Thermoclostridium stercorarium subsp. stercorarium DSM 8532: one gene and its partner. The protein of the gene in region 2 interacts with the protein of the main gene of each other region in a pairwise test. Links are inferred from orthologs where the notes say so. Each region holds a gene or a part of one and is shown on either strand. Other genes may lie near its edges.

The links.
Region 1: the proteins of tpiA (region 2) and pepT interact in binary tests that used the Escherichia coli proteins (3 or more experiments, as listed by UniProt). The link is inferred for Thermoclostridium stercorarium subsp. stercorarium DSM 8532 from one-to-one orthologs.

What each region holds. Positions count from the first base shown.
Region 1 is NC_020134.1:377,656-392,525, reverse strand. What follows is about bases 5,762-8,633. They hold pepT (peptidase T), read right to left. Parts: upstream 7,874-8,633; coding sequence 6,650-7,873; downstream 5,762-6,649. Other genes in these bases: CST_RS01635 (V-type ATP synthase subunit D), read right to left, coding at 8,223-8,633; CST_RS13455 (hypothetical protein), read right to left, coding at 7,936-8,079; CST_RS01645 (HAD family hydrolase), read right to left, coding at 5,935-6,591; CST_RS01650 (hypothetical protein), read right to left, coding at 5,762-5,789. Outside these bases: permease-like cell division protein FtsX, read right to left, coding at 1-698; cell division ATP-binding protein FtsE, read right to left, coding at 688-1,374; CST_RS01670 (PucR family transcriptional regulator), read right to left, coding at 1,417-2,499; putative sporulation protein YtxC, read right to left, coding at 2,642-3,490; CST_RS13460 (hypothetical protein), read right to left, coding at 3,494-3,646; CST_RS01660 (protein-glutamine gamma-glutamyltransferase), read right to left, coding at 3,692-4,465; more of CST_RS01650, read right to left, coding at 5,142-5,761; more of CST_RS01635, read right to left, coding at 8,634-8,900; CST_RS01630 (V-type ATP synthase subunit B), read right to left, coding at 8,940-10,319; CST_RS01625 (V-type ATP synthase subunit A), read right to left, coding at 10,319-12,091; CST_RS01620 (V-type ATP synthase subunit F), read right to left, coding at 12,127-12,444; CST_RS01615 (V-type ATP synthase subunit C), read right to left, coding at 12,437-13,444; CST_RS01610 (V-type ATP synthase subunit E), read right to left, coding at 13,468-14,067; CST_RS01605 (V-type ATP synthase subunit K), read right to left, coding at 14,118-14,573; CST_RS01600 (V-type ATP synthase subunit I), read right to left, coding at 14,603-14,870. UniProt on the Escherichia coli protein: Cleaves the N-terminal amino acid of tripeptides.
Region 2 is NC_020134.1:2,247,375-2,262,372, forward strand. What follows is about bases 6,388-9,387. They hold tpiA (triose-phosphate isomerase), read right to left. Parts: upstream 8,263-9,387; coding sequence 7,513-8,262; downstream 6,388-7,512. Other genes in these bases: gpmI (2,3-bisphosphoglycerate-independent phosphoglycerate mutase), read right to left, coding at 6,388-7,438; CST_RS09725 (phosphoglycerate kinase), read right to left, coding at 8,259-9,387. Outside these bases: CST_RS09675 (hypothetical protein), read right to left, coding at 1-628; CST_RS09680 (ribonuclease HII), read right to left, coding at 625-1,395; ribosome biogenesis GTPase YlqF, read right to left, coding at 1,352-2,257; rplS (50S ribosomal protein L19), read right to left, coding at 2,358-2,708; CST_RS09695 (DUF3048 domain-containing protein), read right to left, coding at 3,071-4,267; CST_RS09705 (DUF1292 domain-containing protein), read right to left, coding at 4,869-5,237; Holliday junction resolvase RuvX, read right to left, coding at 5,311-5,733; more of gpmI, read right to left, coding at 5,798-6,387; more of CST_RS09725, read right to left, coding at 9,388-9,461; gap (type I glyceraldehyde-3-phosphate dehydrogenase), read right to left, coding at 9,593-10,603; CST_RS09735 (TrmH family RNA methyltransferase), read right to left, coding at 10,765-11,562; CST_RS09740 (sulfotransferase family protein), read right to left, coding at 11,597-12,715; holA (DNA polymerase III subunit delta), read right to left, coding at 12,792-13,778; CST_RS09755 (DUF2264 domain-containing protein), read right to left, coding at 14,008-14,998. UniProt on the Escherichia coli protein: Involved in the gluconeogenesis. Catalyzes stereospecifically the conversion of dihydroxyacetone phosphate (DHAP) to D-glyceraldehyde-3-phosphate (G3P).

The DNA of each region.
Region 1 (14,870 bases), 1.9 Mb from region 2 along the record:
ATAAGTGCACCGGTAAAACCGATAATTATACCCTCTATGATAAACGGCCAGCGGATAAACCAGTCGCTTGCTCCAATATATTTCATTATTTCAATTTCCTTACGCCTTGCATAAACCGTAAGTTTTATTGTATTTGCTATGATTGACACCGATACAATCAAAAGCAGCGTAAGCACAACCATACTGCCGGCATTAATCCAGTTCAGAACCGTGCTGAGCTTCTTCAGCGATTCATAAGGGTAATTTACATCTTCCACGCCGTCCAGTTTGCTTATTTCTTCCGTAAATGCGGCGCTCTCTTCCACATTTTTAAGGTGTATTCTGAAAGACTCGCTTAAAAAATCAGGGGTGAGCCCATCAAGAATGTCCGAATCTTCAAGATATATATTAATAAGCTGGGCATATGCCTGCTCTTTTGTTATTTTCGTATAGGTCAAAACACGCTCGTCGTTTTTAATCTTTAACTCCACATTTGAGGCTTCAAACTCGGTAGCATCGGGTTTGAGAAAAACAACTATCTCCATCTGCGCTTTGAGACGGTTAATGTTATATGAAAAGTTTATAATAAGCATAAGAAATATTCCGAATATTATAAGCGAAGCAATTACGGTTGACACCGACGCAAGCGACATTAACAGGTTTCTGTATGTATTTGCAAAACCTTCCTTTACCATGTATTTCATTGTTCTAATCTTCATTTGTATAATTCCCTTCCTGCACGTCCCTGATAATTCTTCCGCGTTCGAGGTTAAAAACTCTTTTTTTCATATGATCCACTATGCTTTTCTCATGGGTTGCCACAATAACCGTTGTTCCCCGCTGATTAATCTCATCAAGCAAATTCATGATTTCCCAGCTTGTCTCAGGATCCAGGTTACCTGTCGGCTCGTCCGCGATCAGAACGGACGGGTTATTTACAATAGCCCTCGCTACAGCTACCCTTTGCTGTTCCCCTCCAGAAAGCTCGTCCGGAAATGCTTTTGCTTTTTTGCTCAATCCGACAAGCGCAAGGGCGACAGGCACCTGTCTGCGTATTTCCTTCGGGGAAGCCTCCACTACCTGCATTGCAAAGGCGACATTTTCATAAACGGTTTTGTTGGGAAGAAGCCTGAAGTCCTGGAAAACCACTCCTAATCCCCTTCTTAAGTACGGCACTTCCCTTCTCGGCATGTCATGTATGCTAAATTCGTTAACATAGACTTCACCTTCGGTGGGTACTTCCTCGCGGAGCATCAGTTTAAGCAATGTTGATTTTCCAGATCCGCTCGGCCCCACTACAAAGACAAACTCACCTTTTTCTATCTTGAACGTTGCATTTTGCAGCCCGACACAACCATTAGGATAGATTTTGGTAACATTTCTAAATTCAATCAATTTCCTTCATCCTTTGTTAATGAATTTTCAATTTCCCGTATCTTATTTGCTTGTTTCATCAAGATACCTCTTGACCATCATGGCCACCTTAAACAGCATGGCGTCTTCAAACTTGCGCAAATCCATGCCTGTAAGCTTCTGAATCTTGTCCAGCCTGTAAACAAGGGTATTCCTATGTACAAACAGCTGTCTTGAAGTTTCGCTGACATTAAGGCTGTTTTCAAAAAACTTCTTAATTGTGATCATTGTTTCCTGATCTATCTGTTCATAAACATTGTCCTTAAAAACTTCATTCAGGAACAGTTTGCAAAGAGTTGTAGGAAGCTGATAAATTAAGCGGCCAATCCCCAAATGATTGTAATCTATTATGTCCTTGTCGGTCTCAAAAATCTTGCCTATCGCGAGCGCAGTCTGGGCATCCTTATAGGAACGGGAAATATCACGGAGCCTGGTAACCTCTGAGCCTATTCCCACCGATGCTTTAACCATCAGCTCAGTATTCAGCGTATCTATTATAATCCTCGCCTTGCGGTAAATATCCTCTTCGGTTTCCTTTTCCTTCAATTCCTTTACCAATACGGTGTTCTGATCGTCGAGAAGCACGACGAAATCCTTTGAATCGTTCGGAAAAAGGCTTTGTATTATGTTATATGCATGAATATCCTTGGATTTCTCAGTATGAATTGAATACACTATTCTTCGCACATCGTCCTTAACTCTCAGCTCTTTTGCCCTAAGGGAAATATCGCCGGGTAAAATGTTGCCCAGAACCACATTTTTTATAAAATTATTCTTGTCGAATTTTTCCTCATAGTACAGCCTTGCATTCTCTATCGAAAGACAAATAAGTTCCATCGCCTTTTTACGGTCCTGCAAATTACCGTAAACTACAGCAATAAAATCCAGATTGCCCTTGCTTTCACCGACCTTCATGAAAGCGGCATTTTCGGTCTCGGCGTACTGTTCATTCGATTCAATAAATTCCATTACCTCTTCGTTGCATTCCCCTACCGCATTCCTTCTTGTACTGGCAAAAACTGTACCGTTGGTGTCGGTTATGTCCACGTCGCAACCAAGTATCTCCTTTACGCGATAGACAAGAGACTGAAAAATCTTAGCCGACAAAAAAATACCCCCATTCCGTCCCTTCCAAAATATCCAAAGGAATGAGACATTTTTGTGCATTTTCACCTATACATTATACAACAAACATTTTTTGATTTACAAGGTTTTGAAGATAAATAAAAAACGGAAATTGTCAACCCCCTCAATCATTAAATGCCGTTACCCTGCCTGAAAAAACCTGCATTATCGTGTCTATGAGCTCTTTATTTCTGATTTCGGATATATTGTGCATAATTATTTGTCTTGGAGCGGCAGAAATAAGGAAACTTATTAAAAGATCCTCCTCTTTTATTATTCCGTCAGCCTGTTCCCCCGCCAGTTCCAGTAAATACTGATCCGATATTCTTTCCATGTTTTCGTCATATAAAGAAAATCCGGAATCTTTTTCCGCAATTATATGAACACACCTGAATTTTGGTTTCTGCATCTGCACGAAACATGTCAAAAGCTTTATAAATTCCTGATATTCCTTTTCAATCAAATATTGCCTTACTGCCCAATCCATTACTTCCTCAAGCTCTTTGACATATTCCTGCATCCTGAATGTTACAAATCCCTCAAGAATTATATGATCATTCTGGTTCAGAAAATCGGCAAGTTTCCTTGTAACCAGATTTTTTCTCCTTATTTTCAAAATTGTGTCAAACAAATTCTGACTTCCATCCCTTATTTTTTTCTGCGCTATATTAATAATTTCCCTGCGTTCATCGGGTTTTAAATACCCATAATTCTTTTTGGCTATACGTTTTAACAACATATCGTCATATGCGGTTATTAAATATTCCGCCAGAACCTGGGACAAATGTTCGACAAAAGTCTTATCACCGGAAAACTTACCTTTGCAGGTGCATTCTACGGCTATGAGGCCGTTTTCCTCCTCATGGTTTACTTTGAATAATTCGCCGTCGTTACTTGTTTCAACAAGTTCCTTTTGCAAAAAATTCAAAAGTTCACCGGCTCCGTCACCTGCTGTAATACGGACAGGCTGCATATTTCACACTTCCTTTCTCAGGTGTAGTATATGAAGGTCTGAAAGTGCGTATACTTTCGGCGCATATGTAAATAATGTTAAGAGATATTTTGACATTGTTGTTATTTTTACGACATAAACATTCATAACTTCACCCTTTTTAATTACCTGTCTCAAAAATTGTTTCAGGCAGGCTTAACAAAGCCAGCTTTTATATACTATTCATTCCTGAGGCCTTAGGTGCCAGAACAACAATTGCTCGCCAAGATACTTAAAATCCGGCTTTACTATCAAATCTGCAAGATAGGCAGACCGTTCGGATCCGGTTATCCTGTTTCTGTTCAAATCCCGTATAATTCCATCAGCTGTTTTTATGCCAATACCGTGTCCATAATAATAACCGTTCAAAAGTTTTATTACATTTTCGCCCTGCCATTCAGGAGTATCGGGATTAACATCGGGATTTTTAAAATACAGGCAGTCTCCGGGTATTGCATCTTTGACCCCGCGGTAGTTCCGGACTCCCAGATCCTTGTCCAGGTATTTCCAGTCCATAAGATATATGTCCGGGAACAGCCTGTCGAACAACTCCCTCGGTAAAACTTCAGTCAGTGCAAGATAAAATACTATTACGATCGCGGTTGCGCATTCCGTCCCATACAATCTGCTGTTCCTGAGAATGTCTCTTACTGCGTCATATGCGCTGACGTTTTTTTTCAGGCGGAAACCTCCTTCTTCCGTCCTGTCCCAGTATCGTTTGTTGCATACTGAGTCCTTGAAAAGCCTGAAGGAAAAGAAGCTGTTGTTAAGCCGTTCAGAAGCTCTTACTATCTCTTTCCTGGTTTTAACCTCAAAGTCAAAAAGCTGCTCATCTTTGTATGTAAAAACAGTACCCGCCTTAAGCATCATATCCGCTATCTGATATTTTGTCTCATCCTGTCCGAACATGGCCGTCAGCCTGTCTTCAGTGACAATGTTTCTTCCTATTAAAATCATGTAATCCCACCTTTACATAATGCCTTACTTCATCATATGTACAAGGTGTCAAAATGGTAATGCAGGATGTTTAAACTTTGAAAAGAAAATTGATGAGGTTGGTAACGGAGGATGTAAATATGGTTCAGAAAGTTAAAGAAAAACCGGCTTATGAGCTTATCCAGGAATTCCTTCAAACATGAAACGCCTGGGATTTTTGAAAAGGAAATTGCGTTTATAATTGCAAAAATGGAGGGAGGTGCTGACAATGCATAACATCCTCGAATGCGAAAATCTGTCCAAATACTTTGGCCCGGTCAAAGCCGTTGATTCGGTGACACTGAGTATCCCAAAAGGCAGAATTGTAGGCCTTCTGGGACCAAATGGCAGCGGTAAGACGACATTTATAAAGATATGTAACAATCTTCTTCCCCCAACCGCAGGCAAAATACGTATCGGCGGTTTTGAGCCGGGTGTTGAAACCAAGAAAATCGTGTCTTACCTGCCCGAAAAAAAAACTATCTGAACAACTGGATGAAAGTTTCAGAAATACTTAACTTTTTCAGGGATTTCTATGATGATTTCAATGTGGACAAAGCTTATGACATGCTGGGCAAGTTAAAAATCGATGCAAAACCAGGCTGAAAACCCTGTCAAAGGGAACAAAGGAAAAAAGTTAAGCTGATTCTTGTACAGATCATTTCATGTTTTCTCTATATTTCAGCAGCTTGTCTTTAATCGAATCATTTTCGTCAAATTCTATACCTGCGCCGTATAGCCAGGGAAAGTCTTCTCTCCTGGTTACTATCCGGCTTTCGGTACTGTACTCCGGTTCTCCCTGTTCCGTGCTAAGCAATAATATGCTTTTGTCCAGGTACTCATTGATTTTATTATAGAAGGACGCCATTTCCTCTATGTCAAATTCACCCGTCCGGCCTGTTATATCGAAAGATACCTCACCCTTGTCAACTGTACTTTCCGTACCGTCGCTGTCAATTGAAAACAGCTCATAGGAATAGCTTCCCCAGCCCTGGTTCATATATGGATTATACCTTAACAGGAGATTTCTGCCGTCAACGGTACACAGATAAACCGAATTCCATCCGGCATGGGGTATGCCTGCCGATTCCTTCCAGATGGTTTTACCGTCTGCGTTCATGATTTTGAGAATAATCTCCTGTGTTTCTTCGGCCGCCGACAAATCCAGCACAATTTTCTCGTTTATTCCGTCATTGGTAAGATCGGCATAACCGGCAACAACAATTTTTTCACGGTCATAATAGCCGTTTTCCGAAGGCACGGCATCCAATTCCCGTTCAGTTATTTCATTACCGTCAATACTCACTTCTTTTCCTGCCGGCTCATCAGAAAAACACGACGCAAGAAAAAAACATGACATTAAAACGGCACAAAAAAAAAATAACTGAATGTTTTCAAATCAATCCTCTCCCGGAACCATTATTCTGCAGTATGCCGGCAGTGTTTAAAAGTCATGTGCAGATACTGCATATATATTCGTAATTCAGTTTTCGCATATCGTCCACTGTAACAAAGGCTTTCGACAGGTCCTGGCTGCCTGAATTCGGGTTGACAAATCCGATACACCTGATGCCCGCCCTGTATGCCGCCTCAACTCCCGGTGATGAGTCCTCTATTACAACACATTCTCCGGGCTCTGCTCCCAATAAATCCGCGGCTCTTAAAAAAATATCGGGTTCAGGCTTGCTTTTTTCCAGTTCCTCGCCGCTGACGACAACCTGGAAATATTTCTGCATATCAAGCTTCTTTATGACTGCCTCTATAAATGCCCTCGGCGATGAAGAGGCAACTGCCAATAGTACACCATGCGAAACCAGGTCACAAACCAGTTCTTTTACGCCGTCAATCGGCCGAAGCGGTGCTTCATCCAGCGTCTCAAGCAGTAATTTGTTTTTTATATTCAACAGTTTCTCTATGCTGTAATCAAGGTTAAATCTTTTCTTTACATCGGCAAGCATCTCGGGATTTGACACTCCCACATACCGGCTGAGAAATCTTTCATCAACATTCAGGCCAAGACTGCTCAGCAGCTTTTTGTCAATACTGAAATGTATCGGCTCGCTGTCAATCAGGACACCGTCCATGTCAAAAATAACCGCTTTCAGCATCTGAAACGTCCCAACCCTTTCAGGATACCATAAAAACCTTTCTATAGACTATAAGTATTCATTTTGCCGCAAGTTCCGCTATTCTGATAATCACTTCAACGGCCTTCTTCATCGAATTAACCGATACAAATTCGAACTTGCCGTGATAATTCTGTCCGCCTGTAAAAATATTCGGTGTTGGGATGCCCATATACGAAAGCCTTGCTCCGTCTGTACCGCCCCTGATTGGAGTTACAACCGGCTTAACCCCGGATTGCTCCATTGCCTTTTTGGCCAAATCCACAACATGCATAACGGGTTCTATCTTTTCCTTCATGTTGTAATACTGATCCTTCATTTCAAGAACAACCGTACCCTCACCGTATTTATAATTAATAAAGTCCACAATTTCCCCGATTAGTTTCTTCCTTTCGCTGAACCTTTTCATGTCGTGATCCCGGATAATATAATACAATGAAGTTTTTTCAACGTCACCCTCGATATTGTTCAGATGGAAGAAACCTTCATAGCCTTCGGTATGAGACGGCGTTTCGGCGGCGGGAAGCATGGAATTCAGCTCCATTGCTATGAGGATTGAATTTTTCATCCTGTTTTTTGCACTTCCCGGATGCACATTTACTCCGTTCACGGTGATCTTTGCATATGCCGCATTAAAGTTTTCATACTCAATCTGGCCTTCAATACCGCCGTCAACGGTATAGGCAAATTCCGCGCCGAACTTTTTCACATCAAAATGATCCACTCCCCTGCCTATCTCTTCATCAGGGGTAAAGGCAATTTTTATTGTACCGTGCTTAATTTCAGGATGTTTTATCAGGTATTCAGCAGCAGTTACTATTTCGGCAATTCCGGCCTTATCGTCGGCACCAAGAAGGGTTGTTCCGTCAGTAACAATAATATCATGCCCCTTTACGGTGAGCATGTTCGGGAATCGCTCCACCGACAGAACAATATTCTTTTCACTGTTCAGCACTATGTCACCGCCGTCATAATTCTCAATAATACGTGGTTTAACATTTGCCCCCGTCATGTCAGGGCTTGTATCCATATGGGCAATAAAACCTATCACCGGCACTTTTTTTTCGGTATTTCCATTCAGAGTTGCGTATACGTACCCGTTCCGATCGATTTCCGCATCCTTAAGACCTATCTGGCGCAGCTCTTCCACCAGGTATTTCCCGAACTCATACTGCTTTTGGGTACTGGGACAGGTATCGGAGTTTTCGTCAGACTGCGTGTCAAAAGAAACATATTTTAAAAACCTTTCCACCAAAGCATCCATTCGCCAAACCTCCCGTGATTTTTCGTTTCAGGGTGTCAAGCCACTCTGTCAGTACGATATTATCAAACTTCATAATACAGTTCAACAACGGTCTGTACTTCTATCTGGTTTTGTCTTTTACGGCCCTTTGTACTGAAAAGGCCTTTCAGGTAGATTTTTACCGTTATTTGTGCAACATCGAAGCAAAAGTATTTACAATCAGCCATAAAAACCTAAAGGCAGCAGATGAAAAATCCGCATATAAAAAAAGCGGTATTCCCACTTAAATCGTTTTAAATACCGCTTTTTACGCGCAGAGTATATTTTCGGCACCTTTCCATACCAGACGGGAACTGCCTGCAACGCCCGGCTAAGGCCCTTCGCCGCCCTGCATTCTCTTACCGTAGCCATGAGCCTGTTCAAGCATCATGTCCTTAACCTTCATAAGACGCGTGAGATTTGAGCGTTCATTTTCATCCAGCTTCATCACAATATATTTTATCGTCTCTTCCAGGTTCGGTATCAGCACATATTCAAGAGCGTTTACACGGCGGCGGGTTTTCTCTATTTCGTCCGCAAGAAGCTGGGCAGACTTTTCAATTTCGGCAAGTTTCAACAATTTAGGAGTCAGTTCCGACAACGTTGAAATTGCCTCATCCAGCTCAGCGGTTGTATTTGCCAAACCGTAAGGGTAAATATCCCCTTCGCTGCCGATTTCGGCAGTAAACTCCAGCACAGGCACATCCACGCTCATAATATTCCGCGTGGAAGCATTAAGGTTTACCTCAATTTTCGGAAACATCAAGGCTTCCTCAACTATTTCAGAGCCCATCACCGCTCTTGCCATGACAAACCGGGAGTGAACCAGCATCAGCTTTTCTTCAACTTCTTCGCGCAGTGCTTTATTCTCGCGCACTATTTCCAGGAACTTTTTCATCAGTTCGTCCCGTTTGTCCTTCAGCAGCTTATGGCCTCTTTTGGCCATCTGAAGCCTTCTTTTCAACCCGGTTAACACCATTCTTGTGGGATTTACATTCATTCTGGCCATGAGAATAATCTCCTTGATGACTGTATTTATAATTCCAAATCATTTATCGCCGCGGGGCAGATACTTGTCAATATATTTCTGATCAATACGTTTAAGCTCGCTTACCGGAAGTATCGACAGCAATTTCCAACCAATATTCAGTGTGGTCTCAATATCCCTTTCGGTGTCAAACCCCTGTGATACATACTGCGCTTCAAATTCATCAGCAAATTTGGCATACAGCCTGTCAACATCGGTGAGCGCTGCATCACCCAGAATGGTGGCCAGTTCCTTGGCCTCTTTACCGCGGGCATATGCAGCAAACAACTGATTCATTGTGCTTGCATGATCCTCACGGGTTTTTCCTGCGCCTATACCCTTATCCTTAAGTCTTGACAAGGAGGGCAACACGTCAATAGGCGGAGTTATTCCTTTCTTATACAGTTCACGGCTCAGAATTATCTGCCCTTCCGTGATATAACCGGTAAGGTCGGGTATCGGGTGTGTTTTGTCATCCTCGGGCATAGTGAGAATGGGAATCAATGTAATACTGCCGTTGTAACCTTTCTTTCTTCCCGCACGCTCATACAGCGTGGCAAGGTCGGTATATAAGTAACCGGGATATCCGCGCCTTCCCGGCACTTCCTTGCGCGCGGCCGAAACCTCACGAAGTGCGTCAGCGTAGTTTGTTATATCGGTAATAATTACAAGAACATGCATGTCCTTTTCAAAAGCAAGGTATTCAGCCGCGGTCAGAGCCATTCTCGGCGTTGCAATACGCTCAACGGCAGGGTCATTGGCCAGGTTCATGAAAAGCACTGCCCGTTCAATGGCCCCTGTTTTCTTGAAATCATTAATAAAGAAATCGGCTTCTTCAAAAGTGATACCAACGGCACAGAATACAACGGCAAATTTGCTGTCTGTTCCCAGTACCTTTGCCTGCCGGGCTATCTGGGCGGCCAGTTGGGCATGGGGAAGACCCGAACCCGAGAAAATGGGCAGTTTCTGTCCACGTACAAGAGTATTCAGCCCGTCTATCGCAGAAATACCGGTCTGAATAAATTCCGACGGGTAGTCACGCGCTGCAGGATTAATCGGTGTACCGTTTATATCAAGCCTTTTTTCGGGTATTATTTCAGGGCCGCCGTCAATCGGCCTGCCAAGGCCGTCGAAAACACGGCCGAGCATATCCATCGAAACAGGAAGCTCAAGTCCACGGCCGAGAAAACGCACCTTACTGCTTGAAAGGTTTATTCCGACAGCGTTTTCAAAAAGCTGAACCAGTGCATTGGTTCCGTCAACTTCAAGGACCTTGCAGCGGCGTATTTCGCCGTTCGCCAGCTCTATCTCCCCAAGTTCATTATAAGTAACGCCTTCAACGCCCTGCACAAGCATTAAAGGCCCTGCCACTTCATATATCGAACGGTATTCCCTAAGCATCATTGTTCACCTTCCTTTGCCATCAGTGCACTCATTTGTTCAGCCAGTTCGTTTTCAATTCTCGTGAATTCTTCATCCACCCTGTCTTCACCGATATATTTTGCGCGGCCGATTTTTTCCACAACAGGAAGGCTGAACAGCTTCTTCAGTTCCACACCTTTGCCCACTGCTTCAAGGGACATGTGGTAATATGTCAAAATCAGCTTCAGCATTCTGTACTGTTTATTAAGAGTGGAATACGTATCCGTTTCATGGAAAGCATTCTGATGCAGATAATCTTCGCGTATTGAACGGGCCGCCTCCAGTGTCACCCTGTCCTTTGGCGATAGGGCGTCAATACCGACAAGCCGGACAATTTCTTCCAGTTCGGCCTCTTCCTGAAGAATTTTCATAACCTCGGCACGGTATTTGTTGAAATCCTTTGATATGTTTTTCTCATACCAGCTTTCCAGGCGATCGGTATAAAGAGAGTAACTTATAAGCCAGTTGATGGCCGGGAAATGCCGTTTATATGCGAGATTTGCGTCAAGCCCCCAGAACACCTTTACAATACGGAGGGTGGCCTGGGTTACAGGCTCGGACAAGTCCCCGCCGGGTGGCGAAACCGCACCGATTACAGACACCGAACCGGTACGCCTGTCGCTTCCGAGAGTAACAACCTTGCCCGCCCGTTCATAGAACTGGGCAAGCCTTGACGCAAGGTACGCAGGATATCCTTCTTCGCCGGGCATTTCTTCAAGACGGCCCGACATTTCTCTTAACGCCTCTGCCCATCTTGACGTCGAATCGGCCATTAAAGCCACAGAATATCCCATGTCCCTGAAATATTCGGCAATTGTTATCCCTGTGTAAATTGAAGCCTCACGAGCCGCAACAGGCATATCGGACGTATTTGCAATCAGTACCGTTCTTTTCATCAGCGGATGGCCTGTTTTTGGATCCTTAAGCTCAGGAAATTCCATTAAAACATCAGTCATTTCGTTACCGCGTTCGCCGCATCCTATATAAACAACCAAATCGGCATCTGCCCACTTGGCAAGCTGGTGCTGCACAACGGTCTTTCCGCTTCCGAAGGGACCGGGAATTGCCGCAACCCCGCCTTTGGCAATGGGAAACAATGTGTCTATTGTCCTTTGCCCCGTAATCATGGGCTCATCAGGCGCCAGTTTTTCCTTATAAGGCCTTTGCTTACGTACAGGCCATTTCTGCATCATTTTTACCGGCTTCAGTTCACCGTCTTTTGTCCGCACGGTGGCCACAATATCCTCTACCGTAAACTCTCCCTCTTTAATATCCTCAATCGTGCCCTCTATCCCGAAAGGTACCATAATTCGGTGCTCAAAAACTTCGTTTTCCTGAACGGTACCTATAATATCTCCGGCTACCACTTTGTCACCTTTGGCTTTGACAGGTTTGAACCCCCACTTTTTACTGCGGTCCAGAGCATTAATGTTAATACCCCTGGTTATGTTGGGTCCCACCTGCCTACGCATGACTTCCAATGGTCTTTGAATACCGTCATATATATTTTCCAGAAGCCCGGGACCAAGCTCAACGCTTAAAGGTTCGCCGGTGGATACAACCCTGCCTCCCGGTCCTAACCCCGAAGTTTCCTCATAGACCTGTATAGACGCTCTGTCGCCATGTATTTCAAGTATTTCGCCAATAAGCTCATAATCGCTTACGCGAACAACGTCGAACATATTGGCGTCTTTCATGCCCTCTGCAATTACCAGCGGACCCGCTACCTTAACTATTCTTCCCTGGCTCAATCCATATCCCTCTCTTTCAGTGCATAAATGCGGCTTTATTCGTTAAAAAGAATGTCAGCCCCGACAGCCTTTTCAACGCATTTTTTCACACCCTGCATTCCAATACCCAGACTGCCCTGAATGCCGGGAATTGGAATAACCGCCGGGAAGCGACGTTCCCTGTACTGATTTATCCTGTCAGTGATTTTGGCAGCCGTCTGTTCGGTTATATAAATTACGGCGTAATTCTCCTCTGCCAGTTTAATCAAAGTTTCAACGGCCTGTTCTCTGTTTTCAACCGGGAAAACAGAAAAACCCAGGGATTTAAAACCCAATACCGCATCCTTTTCTCCTATTACACCTATTTTATACATAAATCAAACGCAACCTTTCACGAATCAAATCATTGGGCAATTTATTAATTTTTCCGGTTAATATAATCCGTACATTTTTAATTTCGGTCTCCTTTGCAAAAAGAAACGCAATAAGGGGTTCAATCCCAATTGTAACCATCTTTGCCCTCTGTATATATTTCATAATATAATCATCCAGAGCTTTCTCCAAAGCCTGGATATTTCCTTTTTCGCTAACTTTCACACTTTTCAGCATTTCGGCGCCGATACCTGTTCCGGCGATTTCATTAATGAATTCGCCGACAGATTTCTCGCTGTTGCTGAAATATACGGATTTGTCAATTTTTCCGCCGTCAATGAGAATATTCCTGATAAAAGTGATCTGTCTGTTAAGGACACGTGCCCTTGCGAACATTTTTATATTCGTAGTATCTGCAATAACATCGGCGAGCTCTTTCACAAAATCATTTTCAATGCTTTTTAAATCCTCATAGAACCGGCGGTATAAAGCCTTATCAAGTATTAAATCTATTGCCTGCGGATCCCGGGTTCTTGAAAAAACGTCATAAACCTCGGCAATTGCCTCCCGCATAACCGGAAAAAGCGCGTCATAATCCCGCTCCCGGATAATCCTCACTATTTCGGCCGCCGAATATGTTCCTGTTTCAACAAGAATGGGCGGTATCTCCTGGTTTGACAGTTCGGCCTTTAAAAGGACCTTCACATTGAAGAAATCATATCTCCTTTTAAAGGCCTTTATAACCTCTTTATCCGGCGCTATTTCGGACAAAAAGGCATAGGTTTTCCTCATCTCATCAGCCAAAAGGGCATCAAATTCCAGCACGTTCTTTGTGCTTTCACTGCCCATGCCGTATTCGGCTTCGGCCAATACCTTATATGCTTCCTCTGCGTCCGGAGATTCAAGCATTCTGTCAAACCTGCTTTTGTCCAGGAGTTTTATTTCTCTCGCCCGTATTCGTCCTGCGGCATATGCATAATCATCCTGATTAACTCTTATCATTGTATCCCTCGTTTTTTAAAACCTTAGGAAAAAAGAATTTTTACCACGTCATTTTCAAGCCTGGGTTTCAACATTTCAAACAATACTTCGAAGGTATTGTTTATTTCCATGTCCTTATACCTTAAAACAAAACCTCCGGCAGTTCTGATGCTGTCCTCTGCTAATACCAGTTTTCCTTCCTTTCCGCAGTCTTTTATCTTTCTGTTTATGTTCTTTACAAAATCCTTGTCAATTCTTTTTTTATCCGCTTCCGACAGTAAAATTTCCCCGTCTTCGCCTTTTGCCGCTTCAACAATCATGTTCACAAGCAAATTCTGGTAATCACGGTCGGAAATTCCGCATAACCTGTCCATAGCCTTCCTGAACGCCTCTTCCACCAAATCCTGTTTTGTCCTCAGGACCTCCTTGCGTCCTTCAAGATCGGCTTCGGACAGCATTCTGCGATATATTTCCTTTCCGTCGGTTTCACCTTTTTTAAGAATTTCGGCTTTTTTTCGCTCTGCCTCTTTTAAGGCATTTTCCTTTATTTCCCGGGCTTCAGCCTCAGCTTCCTTAATTATTTGCCCGGCCCTTGCCTCAGCATCCTCAAGAATTTTGGCTTTTATTTTCTCAGTTCCTGTCATTTGGAAAGCTCCTTTATTTACAACTGCCTTTCAAAGAATCAATACCGTAATTATCTGATCATCAGAATTGATACAATCAGGGACAAAATAGCAAACATTTCAACCATCAGTGCAAGTGTAATGGCACTTCCCAAACCTTCGGGACGTTTCGAAATCATCTGGATACCTGCCGCTGCAACCTTGCCTTGGAAAATTGCCGAAACCAGACCTACAATTCCTACCGGCAAACCTGCTATAAAAAGACTTAATCCCTGTTGCAGTGTCATGGACTCGTTAACATTACCGATGATAAGGAAAGCAATAACAAAACCGTAAATGGCCTGTGTACTCGGAAGCGCCTCAAGCAACATTACCGAGCCGAATTTCGACGGGTCCTCCGATAATACACCGGCACCTGTCTGACCGGCAAGACCAACCCCTTTGGATGAACCTAAACCGGCAACCAAAAAAGCCACAGCAGCACCCAGGTAAGCAAAAAACTGTCCTGTCAAAATATTCTCCAACATCGTCAAAAACCTCCACTTTCCTCTTCTTTTCATGCGGTATGAATTGTCTGCATTTCATAATCCGCATTAAGTTTCAGTTTCGTATACTTTGTATTTATTTTCAACGGACTGAAGGCTTCGCCTCCGCCCGTGTAAAACTTGCCAAAAAACTCAAGATACTGTAGCCTGCATGAATGCACATACGCACCCAAAGCATTAATTCCGAAGTTTACCGCATGTCCGACCACAAGTATTACAACGGCAACAATTACTTTCAGTACTATAGGCATATCAAACATGACGCTCAACTGGTTTACG
Region 2 (14,998 bases):
TGACAGGCGTATTTTTCACTAAATTTATTGCCTTTTCTATAATTCCGGTATCAGGTTCACTTCCCATGTCAACAATTGCCTTAAATATTTCAACAGTCAGCCTGTTCACCGGCATATTCACCGATTTCAGGAATTCTGCCGGTTTTCCCGCTTTTTCGTTTGCCTTTTCGTCGGAAACATTTGCGCCTGTTATATTTGTCTGAGTCCTTACCTCTGTCTCTTTTATCTCCTTTAAGTCTTTCACCGGTACATTTGTGGCCAGCTTTGCTTTTTCAGTGACTTCATGCTGATATACACTGATTTCCACTCTGACAGCAGGTTCTGCCCCTTCTGCCGTTATTTCGCCGTTGTTAACCTGATAATGCTCCACTTCGGCTGCCGTTAATCTTCCCTGCTGCCTTTCTATTACTTTGAGTTTTATTAAATCTCCAGGGTTATATTTTACGCCGGAGTCGACCTGAGCGGTTATTTTACTTCCGTCAAGCAGCTGCATTAACAAAAAATTCCCGTCAACGGCAATAACACGCCCTTCAAAAATTTCTCCCGCCACAAGCCTGCTCAGAAGATTCTGTAAATCGGTATTCTGAAGCATATTCTGGAATACTAAATCAGGAATTCTCAAACTCATCCCACCAATCCATGAGTAAAGCTTTTTCTGTGTATCGGACACAAGCCGTATTTCCTTATGGCTTCCATATGTTCTTCAGTCCCGTACCCCTTATGCCTGTCAAATCCATACTGAGGATACAGTTTGTGCGCCTCTTCCATCCACCTGTCCCTGGTCACTTTTGCAATGATTGATGCAGCCGCAACAGAAATACTAAGGCTGTCGCCTTTCTTCAGCGAAAGCTGAGATATTTGCAGCGGAAGTTCCATTGCGTCAATAATAAGGTAATCGGGTGTTTTTTTCATATTCGAAACGGCCTGCATCATAGCCTTCTTTGTGGCATTGTAAATGTTAATTTCATCTATTTCCTCGGGCATAACCATTCCTATGCCATAGTCAACAGCTTCTTCAATTATTATATCAAAAAGCCTGTCCCTCATGGACGGAGTAAGTTTTTTTGAATCGTTCAGATGTTCTATGAAACAGTTTTCGGGCAGAACCACGCATCCTGCCACCACAGGCCCTGCCAGAGGCCCTCTGCCCGCCTCGTCTATGCCTCCGATATGTACAAACCCTTGTTTACGCGCATGAATTTCAAACTCCGACATTTTAAGAAGTCTTCTTTTTTCTTCCCTGAGTCTGACCAGCCTTTTTGAAAAAGTATCGGCCAGTTTTGCCACAGAAATGCCATAATCGGGTATAATGTCGCAAAGCCACGACACCGCCTCCTCAAGCGGCATCGTCTCAGCCTTCTGCCTTATTTCGGCCAGTGTCATTTTTTTGTCCATCGTTCTCACTCCTTTCATCAGGAGTTTCCAGCGTAATTCTGCCTATTTTCGCTCCTCTGAACTCATCAAGGATTATATTGCTGATCCTGTAATAATCCACTTCGCCGCCTGATACAAGGCAGCCCCTTTTTCTTCCCGCCTCTTCGAGAAGAACATGTCCTGCTTTTCCTTCCAGAGTATCAAACTTATACCTGTTTTTCAACTCAGTAGGATACATTTTGGCCAACAGTTCAAGTAAATTCGAGGCAAGGGTTGTAATATCCAGTATCTCGTCACGGATTGCACCGGTAAATGCAAGGTACAGCCCGGTTTTGGGATCGTCAAACTTAGGCCACAGTATTCCCGGGGTGTCAAGAAGCTGTATTTCAGGATTGATCCGAACCCATTGCTTGTTTCTTGTGACTCCGGGCCTGTCACCGGTGGCAGCGGCTGCCTTTCCGGCTATTTTATTTATCAGAGCCGATTTGCCCACATTGGGAATACCAACAATCATTGTCCTTATAGGCCTTTGAATCCGTCCCTTTTCCGCCACTTTCCTCAATTTCGGCTCCATCATTTTTTTCAGTTGCACAACAAGAGCAGGTATTCCTTCTCCCGTTAAAGCGTTTATGCAAACAGTATCAATACCGTTTTGGTTAAAATATTCCACCCACCGCTCGGTTTTCCGGGGATCGGCAAGATCGCTTTTGTTAAGCGCTATTACTCTTGGCTTGTTTTTTGTCAGTTTGTCAATTTCGGGATTTTGGCTGCTCCTTGGTATTCTTGCATCCAGTAGTTCAATTACCACATCGATCAGTTTCAGGTTTTCAGCCAGCATCCTCCTTGTTTTGGCCATATGTCCGGGAAACCACTGTATATTCATACCTTCCACCATAATCAAGTCCAGTATAGGATTTATTATGCGCAAATTTTCTCATAATAAGAAAGAGGACTTTTGTCCTCTTTCTCGCAGTAACTAACTATTATTTTTTCCCAAGCTCTTCTTTTACTTTTGCCGCTTTACCTACTCTTTCGCGGAGGTAGTAAAGCTTAGCCCTTCTTACCCTACCTCTTCTGATAATTTCAATGCTTTCCACATTCGGTGAATGGATTGGGAACACCCTTTCAACACCTATTCCGAATGATACTCTTCTTACAACGATAGCGCGGCTGATACCGCTTCCGTGAATCCCGATAATGGTTCCTTCAAACGCCTGTAATCTCTCACGGGATCCTTCCTTAACCTTAACGCTTACTTTTACAAAATCTCCCACTCTGACATCAGGAATGTCTTTCTTCATGTATTCCTTTTCGAGTTCGCGAATAATATCCATATCTACTCCTCCATTCCTGGACGTTCTTGCCGGGATATATCACTCGTCCGACAGCGGACCGCCCGTATTCACAGTTTAGCATTATAACACAGGAATCAAAGCGTGTAAATACCAATTTTTTAACCCCTGGCAACCGCGGTGTGGCATGTTTTTGTATAGCTGAATTACGCTCAGTGTTCAGAAAAGCCGAATTTACTTTCTCAAAGAAAGGTTCTTCAGAATAAACCTTTCCGGTACATTATAATTATTGTTTCAATACGGTTGGGTTATCCGTTGTTTTACCAGTGCCTTGACAATACATTACATACAATTGTCTTTCCCAGATGGGAAAATAATATAAGAAAAGGAATAAGGTGTATATCCTATCTTATGCGTACGTCGGCATTCGGGGGGACTATCTGTATCCATGTATTGCCGGGATTTATTGTAATTTCCTTATTGTTTGCATCAAGATACCTGGTTTGGGAATCGCGGGAACTTTTCACCCACGTGATATCCTGCTTTACGCCGTTGCTTATATAATATCCTTTACCGCTGCCCGTTGTGTACAACTCCTGCCTTCCGTATCTGTCGCCTTCTATTGTCTCATTTTTTACAAACAAAATTATAATATTCTTCACCCGAATAACTTCATTCGTATTCCTGTCTGTCTGGAACTCACCAAGGCGGGTTCTTTTATAGTTTCCTGCTTCTTCATCGTAGTAATACCCGCACGAACTGCTCACGCTGTACTTTATAAATACTTCCTTCGCACTTTCGCCGTTTTTGTACGTCATGTCTTCGGTGTTATAGGTAAACGGGAATTTTTTGTCTGTTGTCAGGGAATATCCGGATTTTTTCAGGAAATTGTCAATTCTTTCCCTACTGGTATATGAATCATGGTAATTGGACTTGTCATCGGTAAGATCCCAGAAAACTCCGGATGCATCGGACATGACTCCGTCAATATTGTCAATGTCAAACAACTGCAAATCACGGTATGCATAATCACTCCACCCTATATGGGTGTAAATCGCATCATACTCCATCGCATAATCAAGAAAATAATGCCTTGCACTTCTCACCGGCCCGATATAATCGGGAAGGTTATTCCAGAACAACGCCATATATCTTGTATCACCGTATTCCACAAGGGCTTCGTAGACAACCTGCGCCGTGCCAAGCCCACCCTGAGGAAGTACGGCATCAGTCTCATTATCAATCATAACCGCAATCGGCCTTGTCCCAGCCTTGGGGAAATTAAAATCAATCGCCTTCTTAACAGGTGTTGGGGAAGGCGTTGGCGTTATGTTATTTTTGTCTTCGGTCTTATCTCCGATTTCATATTCGTTCTCATCATTCCCTGCAGGTTCCAAATCTTCGGTTTCCTCTGGTGTTGGCTCGGGTGTAATTTCGGTGTCGACTATGGCCGTATCCAGCCCATTGCTGCGCTTAGCCGACTGAGCAATAAGGAAAGTTGTTGCAGTACTTATTACAAACAGCAGAACGCTCATTATAATTACACCTTTTTTACTTGAAGTAATATTCCTGATAATATCCCTGATATTGATTTTACTCATAAATAACCCCCAAAAATAAAATGACAGAGCCACCGTCTCTATCATCCATTATAACCTATGAATTCCGAAGGTCAACCTTATATCACAAAGACAATTTATAGCAATAGTTTTCTACCGGAACAACGTCCAAAAAACGTTCAATTGTTGTTTCAGGCACAAAGGCTCAGACCTCGTATGAAACTGTAATAAAAAGAGAATCATAACTGTTTTTATTAATAAAATCGTAAACTCATCCAATCACCAAATTTGAAAAAGATCCAAATGAGGACATCAGGACAAAACAAATATTTTTTATGCTATGGCTGATGGGAATGTGCGTTTTTACCTGAAGGGTGTAAACCCTGATATTATAAAAGCCGCCAGGGAAGCAATGTTTAATAGATTTGGGTGGAAAAACAGCAGTCAGGCGGTTATAAAGGGTATATTTTACATTCCAGGCCGCCGCTTAAGGGCGATGAAACGCTATAAAACGCAACGGGAACGGCGGTAGTATAAAAGTATAAAAGTATAAAAGTATAAAAGTATAAAAAAACTGTCAGACAGAGTTTTTACTTGCATACTCTCTCTGACAGTTTTATAAATCCGGTACTAACTTTCAAATTTACTCGTCTTCGTCCTCGTCTTCTTCTTCCCCTTCCATCAGTTCCTTCTGGAAGGCTTCAAACACTTTCTGTTGTACCTCTTCGTCTTCTTCGGCAATCAGGTAATACTCGTCCGCATCATCGTCAAATTCCAGTCTCATGATGACAATTTCGGCTTCGTCGTCCTCGTCATCATCTTCCAGTGTCTGCAGTACGGCGTATTCCTGATCGTCGACCTTAACGGTTGCCAGAAACTCCACTTTCAGAGTTTCCCCGTTTTCACCAGTTAATTCAATAATATTATCCAGATCGTCGTAATCATAGTCCAAATCCAGGTCATGATCATGATCATGCGGGTGGTCGCATCCGTTGCATTTGTTGTCCTGCATACAAAAACCTCCTTAACTTTATTCAGTCTTTCCGACTGTTTAATATTTTTACCGCCACAAAGTGGCAGAATTCTTAAAACCTCTTCCTGGCATCCATATAGCTCTGCAATATTATGGAGGCCGCTATCTGATCAATTTTTCCTTTGTGTCTTCTGCTGTTGATCCCCATCTCAAGCAATACCTGTCTCGACTGTGCAGTGGAAAGTCTTTCATCCCACGGGATCACGCTCACACCGGGCATATACTCTTTCAGCTTCTCAATAAACCTCTGCGTCCTGATTCCCCGTTCGCCAACCGTACCGTTCATGTTCTCGGGGAACCCGACGACAATGGTGTCGCAGCCGTAATACTCGGTAAGCTGTTTAATCCTTTCAAGGGGTTTTTTCCATTCTCCCTTCCAGTGAATGGTTTCAACGGCCTGAGCAGTAATCCCCAGAGGATCGCTTACCGCGACACCTATTCTTGCATCACCAAAGTCTATACCCAGTATTCGCATAAATCCTCCCGTCTATACAACGAATGCTTCCCACCTTGTCGTTTTATAATATTATAAATTTTGGTTATTTGTCAATCACAATCATACTTTCTTCCCAAATATCCGGAGCTTCAAATCCCAGAAGGTTTACAGCAGTCGCTGCAATATTGGCGAGCCCGAAATTGCCCTTTTTAAGCGTGTATCTGTCCCTATTGAAATTATCATAAAGGATAAACGGCACCCTGTTGAGTGTATGGCTGGTTTTTGCCTTTACCTGCCCGTTTTCGTCCAGTTTCGGTTTTCCGCTTTTATCAAGTTCAAACATCTCGTCAGCATTGCCGTGGTCTGCGGTAATAATCGCCATTCCGCCAAGTTCATCCACACAGTCCATGATCCGCTTAAGGCACAAATCAACGGTTTCCACTGCAATTCTGGCTGCGTGGAAATTTCCTGTATGGCCTACCATATCTCCGTTCGGGAAATTAACCCTTGCGAAACGGTATTTTCCCGTACGCAGCTCTTCAATGAGCCTGTCAGTGATTTCGGCGGCTTTCATCCACGGACGCTGCTCAAAAGGCACAATATCCGACGGAATCTCTATATATGTTTCAAGCTTTTCGTCAAACTTTCCGCTTCTGTTTCCGTTCCAGAAATAGGTAACATGCCCGTATTTCTGGGTCTCCGAAATGGCCAGCTGCGTCACTCCTGATTTGCACAGGTATTCGCCCATTGTGTTTTTGATCTCCGGCGGCGGAACCAGGTATCTTTTAGGGATATGAAGATCCCCGTCATATTCCAGCATTCCCGCATATACAACCTTCGGATACCTTTTTCTGTCAAACTTTGTGAAATTCTCTTCCTCAAAAGCCCGGCTTATTTCTATCGCCCTGTCACCACGGAAGTTATAGAAAATGACACTGTCATTGTCGTTTATTGTCCCTACCGGTTCACCATTCTCGGCTATTACAAACGGAGGCAGATCCTGGTCTATCGCGTGGGTTTCGGAACGAAGAGTTTCAATTGCCTCCCTTGCTGAAGCAAAATATCTGCCTTCGCCGAGCACATGGGTTTTCCAGCCCAGTTCAACCATTCCCCAGTTGGCCTCATATCTGTCCATGGTAATTTTCATACGGCCGCCGCCGCTGGCAATTTTTACGTCAAAGTCATCCGACCTTATTTCTGAAAGGAAGGCCTCAAAAGGATCAACATACTCGAGAGCCGACGTTTCCCCAACATCTCTGCCATCTAAAAGTATATGAACCCTTACCCTTTTTATTCCTTCCTTTTTAGCCTGCACTATCAGGGCCTTCAGGTGATCAATGTGGGAGTGGACGTTTCCGTCACTGAACAAGCCAATGAAGTGCAGTGTCGAATTGTGTTTCAATACATTTTCCACAATTTCGCGCCAAGCCTTGCCTTCATATAATTTACCCGTTGCAATTGCTTCATTAACAAGTTTTGCACCCTGGCTGTATATTTGTCCTGCACCTATTGCGTTGTGCCCGACTTCGGAATTGCCCATGTCTTCGTCGGTCGGGAGTCCTACCGCCGTACCATGGGCTTTTATAAGGGTATTGGGATATTTTTTGAACAGCATGTCAAGGTTCGGAGTATATGCATGGTAAATGGCATTTCCCTCGGTTACCTCGGACATGCCAATTCCGTCCATGACCACTATAACGACAGGACCTTTGTAGCCGTTAAAATTATTAAGCTTTTTCAGCATATTTCAAACCTCCAGGTTCATTTTGGTTTTACGAAAAAACCCTCCGGGTTATCCGGAGGGCCGGAATTATTATTTCATGCCTTGTTATAATTGACTATCGCAACATACTCATCAAGTTTCAGGCTGGCTCCCCCTATCAAACCACCGTCGATGTTCGGCATGTCAAAGAGCTCTTTCGCATTCGAGGCTTTAACGCTTCCGCCGTAAAGTATTCTGACACTTTCAGCCGTCTCCTCATCATAAAGCTCCTTAACCAGTTCACGAATTACATAGCATGCTTCTTCCGCCTGCTGAGCCGTTGCGGTTTTACCGGTGCCAATGGCCCAAATGGGTTCGTAAGCTATAACAAGTTTTGATACCTGCTCTTTTGTAAGGCCAAGCAGTGCAATCTTTATCTGATATCGGATATGCTCTTTTGTAACTCCCTGCTCTCTTTGGGTAAGGCTTTCACCACAGCATATAATCGGAGTCATGCCTGCATTCAGTATTGCGTGGGCTTTTTTGTTTACTGTCTCATCGGTCTCGGCGAAGTACTCCCTGCGCTCTGAATGTCCGATAATAACGTACTGAACTCCCAGTTCTTTAAGCATACTGCAGGATACTTCGCCTGTGTACGCACCGCTGTCCTCCCAGTGTACGTTCTGTGCTCCGACTTTAATGTTTGTACCCTTGCAGGTTTCAACCACCGCAGGAATGGCCACGTATGGCACCGCTACAACTACTTCGGTTTCGGCATCCTTAACTTTATCTTTCAGATTCTGTATGAATTCCACCGCTTCATTCGGTGTTTTATTCATTTTCCAGTTACCTGCCGCCATTTTCATTCTTTTTTTTTGTCCATCAGGCAGGCAATGCCGGGTAATTCTTTACCTTCAAGGAATTCCAGTGAAGCACCGCCACCTGTGGATATATGGGTAATCTTATCCGCGAAACCAAGCTGTTCAATGGCTGCTGCAGAATCTCCGCCTCCGACTATTGATATTGCGCCTGACTCGGCAACTGCTTCGGCAATTTTCTTCGTTCCCCTTGCAAAATTCGGGAATTCAAAAACTCCCATCGGACCGTTCCATACAATTGTCTTGGCTTTTTTAATTTCTTCACTGAACAGCTTAATGGTTGATTCACCGATATCCAGACCCATCCATCCGTCGGGTATTTCATTTGAAGCTACTTCCTTGTACTCGGTATCAGCGCTGAATTCCTTACCTACAACGTTACTTATGGGGAGAAGCAGTTTAACACCTTTCTTTTCTGCCTTTTCTATAAGCCCTTTGGCAAAATCCAGCTTGTCGTCCTCACAAATGGAATTTCCTATGCTGTATCCCTTAGCCTTAAGGAAGGTATATGCCATTCCTCCGCCGATAATCAGCGTATCAACCTTGTCAAGCAGATTTTCAATAACGGTAATTTTGTCTGAAACCTTGGCACCGCCCAGAATTGCAACAAACGGCCTTTCAGGATTGGTCAGTGCCTTGCCCATGATATCCACTTCTTTTTTAATCAGGAAACCTGATACTGCGGGCAGATAGTCGGCCAGTCCGGCGGTGGAAGCATGTGCACGGTGAGCAGTACCGAAAGCGTCGTTTACAAATATATCCGCCATTGAAGCCAGTTCCTTTGCAAAAGCCGGATCATTCTTGGTTTCTTCCTTATGGAAACGCACATTTTCAAGCAACAAAACCTGGCCTTCCTTCAGTTCCTTAGCCTTGGTTTTCGCGTCCTCGCCGACGACATCCTTTGCAAGGATAACTTCCTGCCCCAGAAGTTCGCTGAGCCTTACTGCTACCGGTTTCATACTGTATTTGGGTTCAAAGCCTTCCTTAGGACGACCGAGGTGAGATACCAGTATTGTTTTTGCACCATGGTCAATCAGATACTTAATGGTCGGCAGCGCGGCGACAATACGCTTGTCATCGGTAATACGACCTTCACTGTCCAGCGGCACGTTGAAATCCACTCTTACAATAACCCTTTTCCCTTTAACGTCAATATCCTCTATGCTCATTTTATTGTACATGCCCATTGTTCTCCCTCTCCTTTATCAAAGTATTACACCACTTGCTATCTCGGCTGAATAATTATATTTATCCGCTGTTCCTTAATTTAAACAGGCATCCTGAGAAGGATGCCTGATGCAAAAACAAGCCTTCTTTATTATTCAGCGTCAACCTTCGCCATGTGGGTAATGAGGTCGACCACCTTGTTCGAATAACCCCATTCGTTGTCGTACCATGCAACAACCTTTACAAAGTGTTCATTCAGTGAAATTCCTGCCTTAGCGTCGAAGATTGAAGTTCTGGAATCACCAATGAAATCGGATGATACAACTTCGTCTTCGGTGTATCCGAGAATACCTTTCAATTCGTTTTCAGAAGCTTCCTTCATAGCCTGGCAGATTTCTTCGTAGGTAGCAGGCTTCTCAAGGCGGCAGGTTAAGTCAACAACTGAAACGTCCGCAACAGGTACACGGAATGCCATACCGGTGAGTTTTCCGTTCAGTTCGGGAATAACCTTGCCAACTGCCTTAGCAGCACCTGTTGAAGAAGGAATGATATTAAAGCTTGCAGCTCTTCCGCCTCTCCAGTCTCTCTTTGAAGGACCGTCAACTGTCTTCTGAGTAGCGGTTATAGCATGTACGGTTGTCATTAACCCTTCCACAATACCAAACTTGTCATTCAGAACCTTTGCAATAGGTGCAAGGCAGTTTGTTGTACATGAAGCATTGGAAACTATATTCATATCCTTTGTGTATTTATCATGGTTTACACCCATAACAAACATAGGAGCATCCTTTGAAGGAGCGGTAATAACAACTTTCTTAGCGCCACCCTTGAAATGCCCTGCTGCTTTGTCCATTGTCGTGAACACACCGGTGGATTCAACGATATATTCTGCGCCACAGCTCTTCCAGTCAATTTCTTCGGGATTCATTGCCGCGAATACGGTAATCTCCTTACCGTTTACAACCAGTTTTCCGTCCTTGTCGCTGATTTCCCCGTCGAAATGCCCATGTACGGTATCATATCTCAGCATGTACTTCATGTACTCAAGATCAATAAAAGGATCGTTTATTCCTACAACTTCAATATCAGGTCTTTGCATAGCTGCTCTGAAAACCAGGCGTCCGATTCTACCAAAACCGTTAATACCAATTTTAATTGCCATATTATCTCCTCCTGAATATATAAATATATATATTTTTGACCATTACGGGCCATCGTTAACAAAATAACAATCAATAAATTATTCTATATTACTTTTTCCCATTTTTCAAGTATATTCAGGTAAAAATTTGACAATATGCCGATAATCTTCTTCAGCAATTTTTACAACCCTGCTGCCTGCTGTCTGTTGCTTTCGTACATCAGTATCGAAGCCGCGACTGCAGCATTCAGGGATTCCGCCCCCCCAGGCATCGGGATTTTTACAAATTCGTCCGATTTCTCATGAAATATTTCCGAAATACCATTCCCCTCGTTACCCACCACTATAAAAAAATTGCCCGTCAAATCCACGCCCTGACACGGTCTGGCGTTTTCAAGCCTTGAAGATATAACCCGTATTGATTTTTCCCTGGATAAGGCGAAAATATCCTCAGGCTTTACATTTTCCAGTACCGGAATATAAAAAATTGAGCCCATCGTGGAACGCAAAACCTTTCCGTTATAAAGATCAACCGTTCCTTCTGTCGCCACAACGGCATCGAACCCCAGCGCATGGGCGGTTCTTATCATTGTCCCTGCATTGCCCGGATCCTGAATTGAATCCAGAACCAAACCCCTGAAACCTTCCTTAAAAATTGTCTTTAATTCTGTTTCGGGCATTCGTACAACCGCAAGAACTCCTTGAGGAGTATCTGTCTCAGCCATTTGCATGAACAGCTCATGGGGTATCTCGTAAAGCCGTACTTCCGGGCCCAGCCTTTCCACGAGCTCATTTCTGTCCTCCATGGCAGTGTCCGACGAGAAAAAAACATGCTCAATTACCGCTCCGGAGTTGACCGCTTCATGAAGAAATCTGTATCCTTCTGTCACGAACTTGCGCAGTTTCCTGCGGTATTTCTTATCCTTAAGCAATATAACTTCCTTAACCGCTTTGTTCTGTCTGCTTGTAATAAACTGCATACCAAACCTTTCCACCTGTTTTTTAATGCAAGCCTTACGACAATGTTTTGGGATACCCAAATTCCTTGAAAGCAAAATCATAACGCTGGGCAACCTTCTGCATTATCTTCGGATCCAATGTGTATTTGTTCGGCCTGTAACCTTTCTGGGATTCAATATATTTCTCAATCCGCGGTCTGGCCTTTTCAAACCCTTCGAGCCCCAGCTTTTCATATATCATCTCAATGCTGCCCAAAGGATCCTTTACCACGTCTTCATAACGTACTTCCACAAGATTTCCCTCAGGTATCAGATGCCTTTCCTCGAAGAATTTTTTATACATATTTACATAAATGTCCATCTGAACTTCATCGGCCTCCTCGTCGGGTATGGGCTTCTGAAGTTCGAAAACAGGGAAAAATTTTTCATAAAGCCTTTTTGTCGAAACATATACCTTATACGGATTCCTGTATATATGAATAAACTTTGCGTTGGGGAACAGCTCAAGAAGTTCCTTCACCCTGCTTGTGTTTGTGGGGCTTTTCAGCAAAAGCCTCTTTCCCTTTTGCTGGTATGTGACTTTCTTAAGTAAAAACAGATATTTTTTCTTCCATTCCCTGATTTCATCTTCGGTCATATCCCTAAAATACGCATATTTTTGGTATTTGGCATGATTTCTCGGAAAGAAACACAAATGGTAGTTGGAAAGGGTAGACATATTGGCAATCGCAAATTCCTCTTCCTGCGAGGATACCGTATCCAGCGGAACATTGTCCATATGCCTGTTTTTGGGAAGTACCCTGCTTAAAAGCCAGTCGAGGGCCTTATAGCAGGTAAGGAACATATTCGGAGCAAAACAGTGGATGGCATTGGTTACGGCAAACTGTTCATCCTGAGACAGCATATTGACCAGATAAGTTGTTCCGCTGCGCCAGTGTCCGAGAACAAAAACGGGATCCTTTTCTATTCTCGTGTTCTTCACCTTAATGTCAAAAAGCAGTTTTTCTATAAGGCGTACCGGTGTCAGTAGAATTATAACAACAGTAATATATATGAATTTGGGCAGACTCTTCCAGTATATCGGCTTATCCCTGTTCTGCCACAAAAGTTTTATCCAGTTTGTCAAAGTACATCCAAGCAGAAACTGGATGGACAGATCCCTTATGTATCCCATAACACAGCGCTCCTTCGCAATCAAAACTTAATTGTAACCATAAGTTCTGGTTATACACATTTATAATATTACCAGATTAGCTGATCTCCATCAATAAAAGCTCAATGGCAAGCCTTCCGTCAATCTGTCCGGTTTTCACGGCCAGATCTGTTTCGGCGCACTTATACGCCAGGCGTTTCAGAACGTCAGCCGAAAAATTCGCAGCCTGTTTCCTGGTTTTATCAATGAAATAAGGCATAATACCCAGCAGCTTCGCCATTTCGGGCGGAGGCACCCTTTTTTGTTCCAGCCTTTTCATTTTCAAAAGAATGAATAACTGTCTCCCTATCATCGCCATAATCAATGGGACGGGTTCTTTAAGCTCAATCAGTTCGTCCATGATTTTAAGGGCATCGGACATTCTCCGCTGAGACATGGCATCAATTAGGTCGAAAACTTTGGCCTTTGAGCTACGTGAAACAATATCGGTTATAACGTCGCGGGTTACCTGCGTCTTTTCGCCCATGTAACATACGATTTTTTCAATTTCATGATATATCAGCGTCATATCGGGATCAAGAAGATTAACCAGAAATGCCGCGTCATTGGCACTGATCTTTTTGTTATACGACGCAAAAACTTTAACCACCCATTTGGCCAGAGCGTCTGCCTTCTGCCACTCACACTCAACAACCATAGCGTATTTTTTCAGCGACTTATAAAGCGAGGTCCTTTTATCCGGCTCGGTATGGGTGAAAATTAGGCATATATAGTCAGGGAGAGAGCTGAAAAAATCATCATACCGCTGCTGGCTTTCACCCGTTTTAAAAAGGCTGCTTTCCTTAACCACTACCACACGCCTGTCCGAAAAAGCCGGAAAAACCGAAACCGCATCCTCAATCTGCTTAAATGTCACTTTTTCTTCAAAAACATTACAGTTAAAGGATCTTACGTTTTCAGGCAGCAGTATCCTTATTATTTCATTAATGTAATATTTAACCAGAAACTGTTCAGGTCCGGTAAAAAAATACAATTTTCCAATGTTTCTTTCCTTAAGCTGTTTTTTAAGTTCGTTCATGCTCATTTTTTATCCCTGTCAGGCAGATTTTATACTTTATTATAACAGAATTGTATGCATAATTGTAGACAGCACAGGTTTATTGCCGCAAAAATGCGACGCTTTATTCGCCGTCATAAAAATGCCCGTATGTCGCAGGAGTGCGACCGACTTCAGGGAAAACAATCAGTTAACATGCAAAAAACAGGCCTGAACATGGGGTCAGGCCTGTTTAAACCCACTCACCGGACCTATTTCATGCATCAATCGCGTGATCTGCCGGCATATCCTCTCCTGACCATATTTTCTGTGAAGTCCATTTCTGCGGCGGAGCCTGCCAGAACTCATTTTCAGGTCTTAACCCCAGGGGCAGGAATGCGGTAGTGCAAAGATAAAGACTTCCGGTTGAAATATAAGGTTCCGCAAGCCCGGGCTGATGGCCGCACACACCGATTCTCAGCCATCCTTCACTGTCATAATTCTCACTGCTTTCAAGCGTGTTCTTTATAACCGCTGTCAACGCGCAGCGAACCTGAGCCGGTGATATGCGTTCGGGCAGTTTTTCGATAAGCGCCATTTGAGCAAGCAGGTGAAACGCACCGCACCTGTAGGTTATTGATCTGCCGACGGCCGGGTATGTTCCTTCCGGCGAAATAAGCATTTCCTGAATTGCAGCATATCTCTGCGCCCGTTCCATAATTGTCTTCTGCAGTTCCATGCCGTAATCACCGTAGGAACCGCCAAGAGTATTAACAACGTCTATTAACATCGGATGGATTACAAAGCTGTTATAATAATCCCAATGAAAGTACGGCCCGTCTCCGTATACCCCGTCGCCCTTGTACCATTGTTCATGCTGGAATATTGCGTAATCCACCCGTACTTTGTCAAATTCCTCTCCCATAATATACAAAGCGGTTTCTACCATTGCCGAAAAAAGCAGCCAGTTATTCCTTACCGGCCTGATACAGCGTGTGGCTTTCAGAGCCTTAACAAGATTTTTCTTTACTTGCGTGTCAAGTTTCTCCCACAATTCGCGGGGAGCCCTGACAATGGCATGACTCAAAAATGCCGCATCTACAAGAGGCTGGCCGCCGGCGTCCTTATCATAAACAAAAGTGCAGTAATCAGGCGACTCGGGATCAGTTGCAGCGTCTATGGCTTCTCTGGCAAGGAAAGCATACTTTTGCCTTAAAACTCCTTCTTCGCCGTCATTGGGTCCCAGTTCCAACCATGGCGCAATCCCG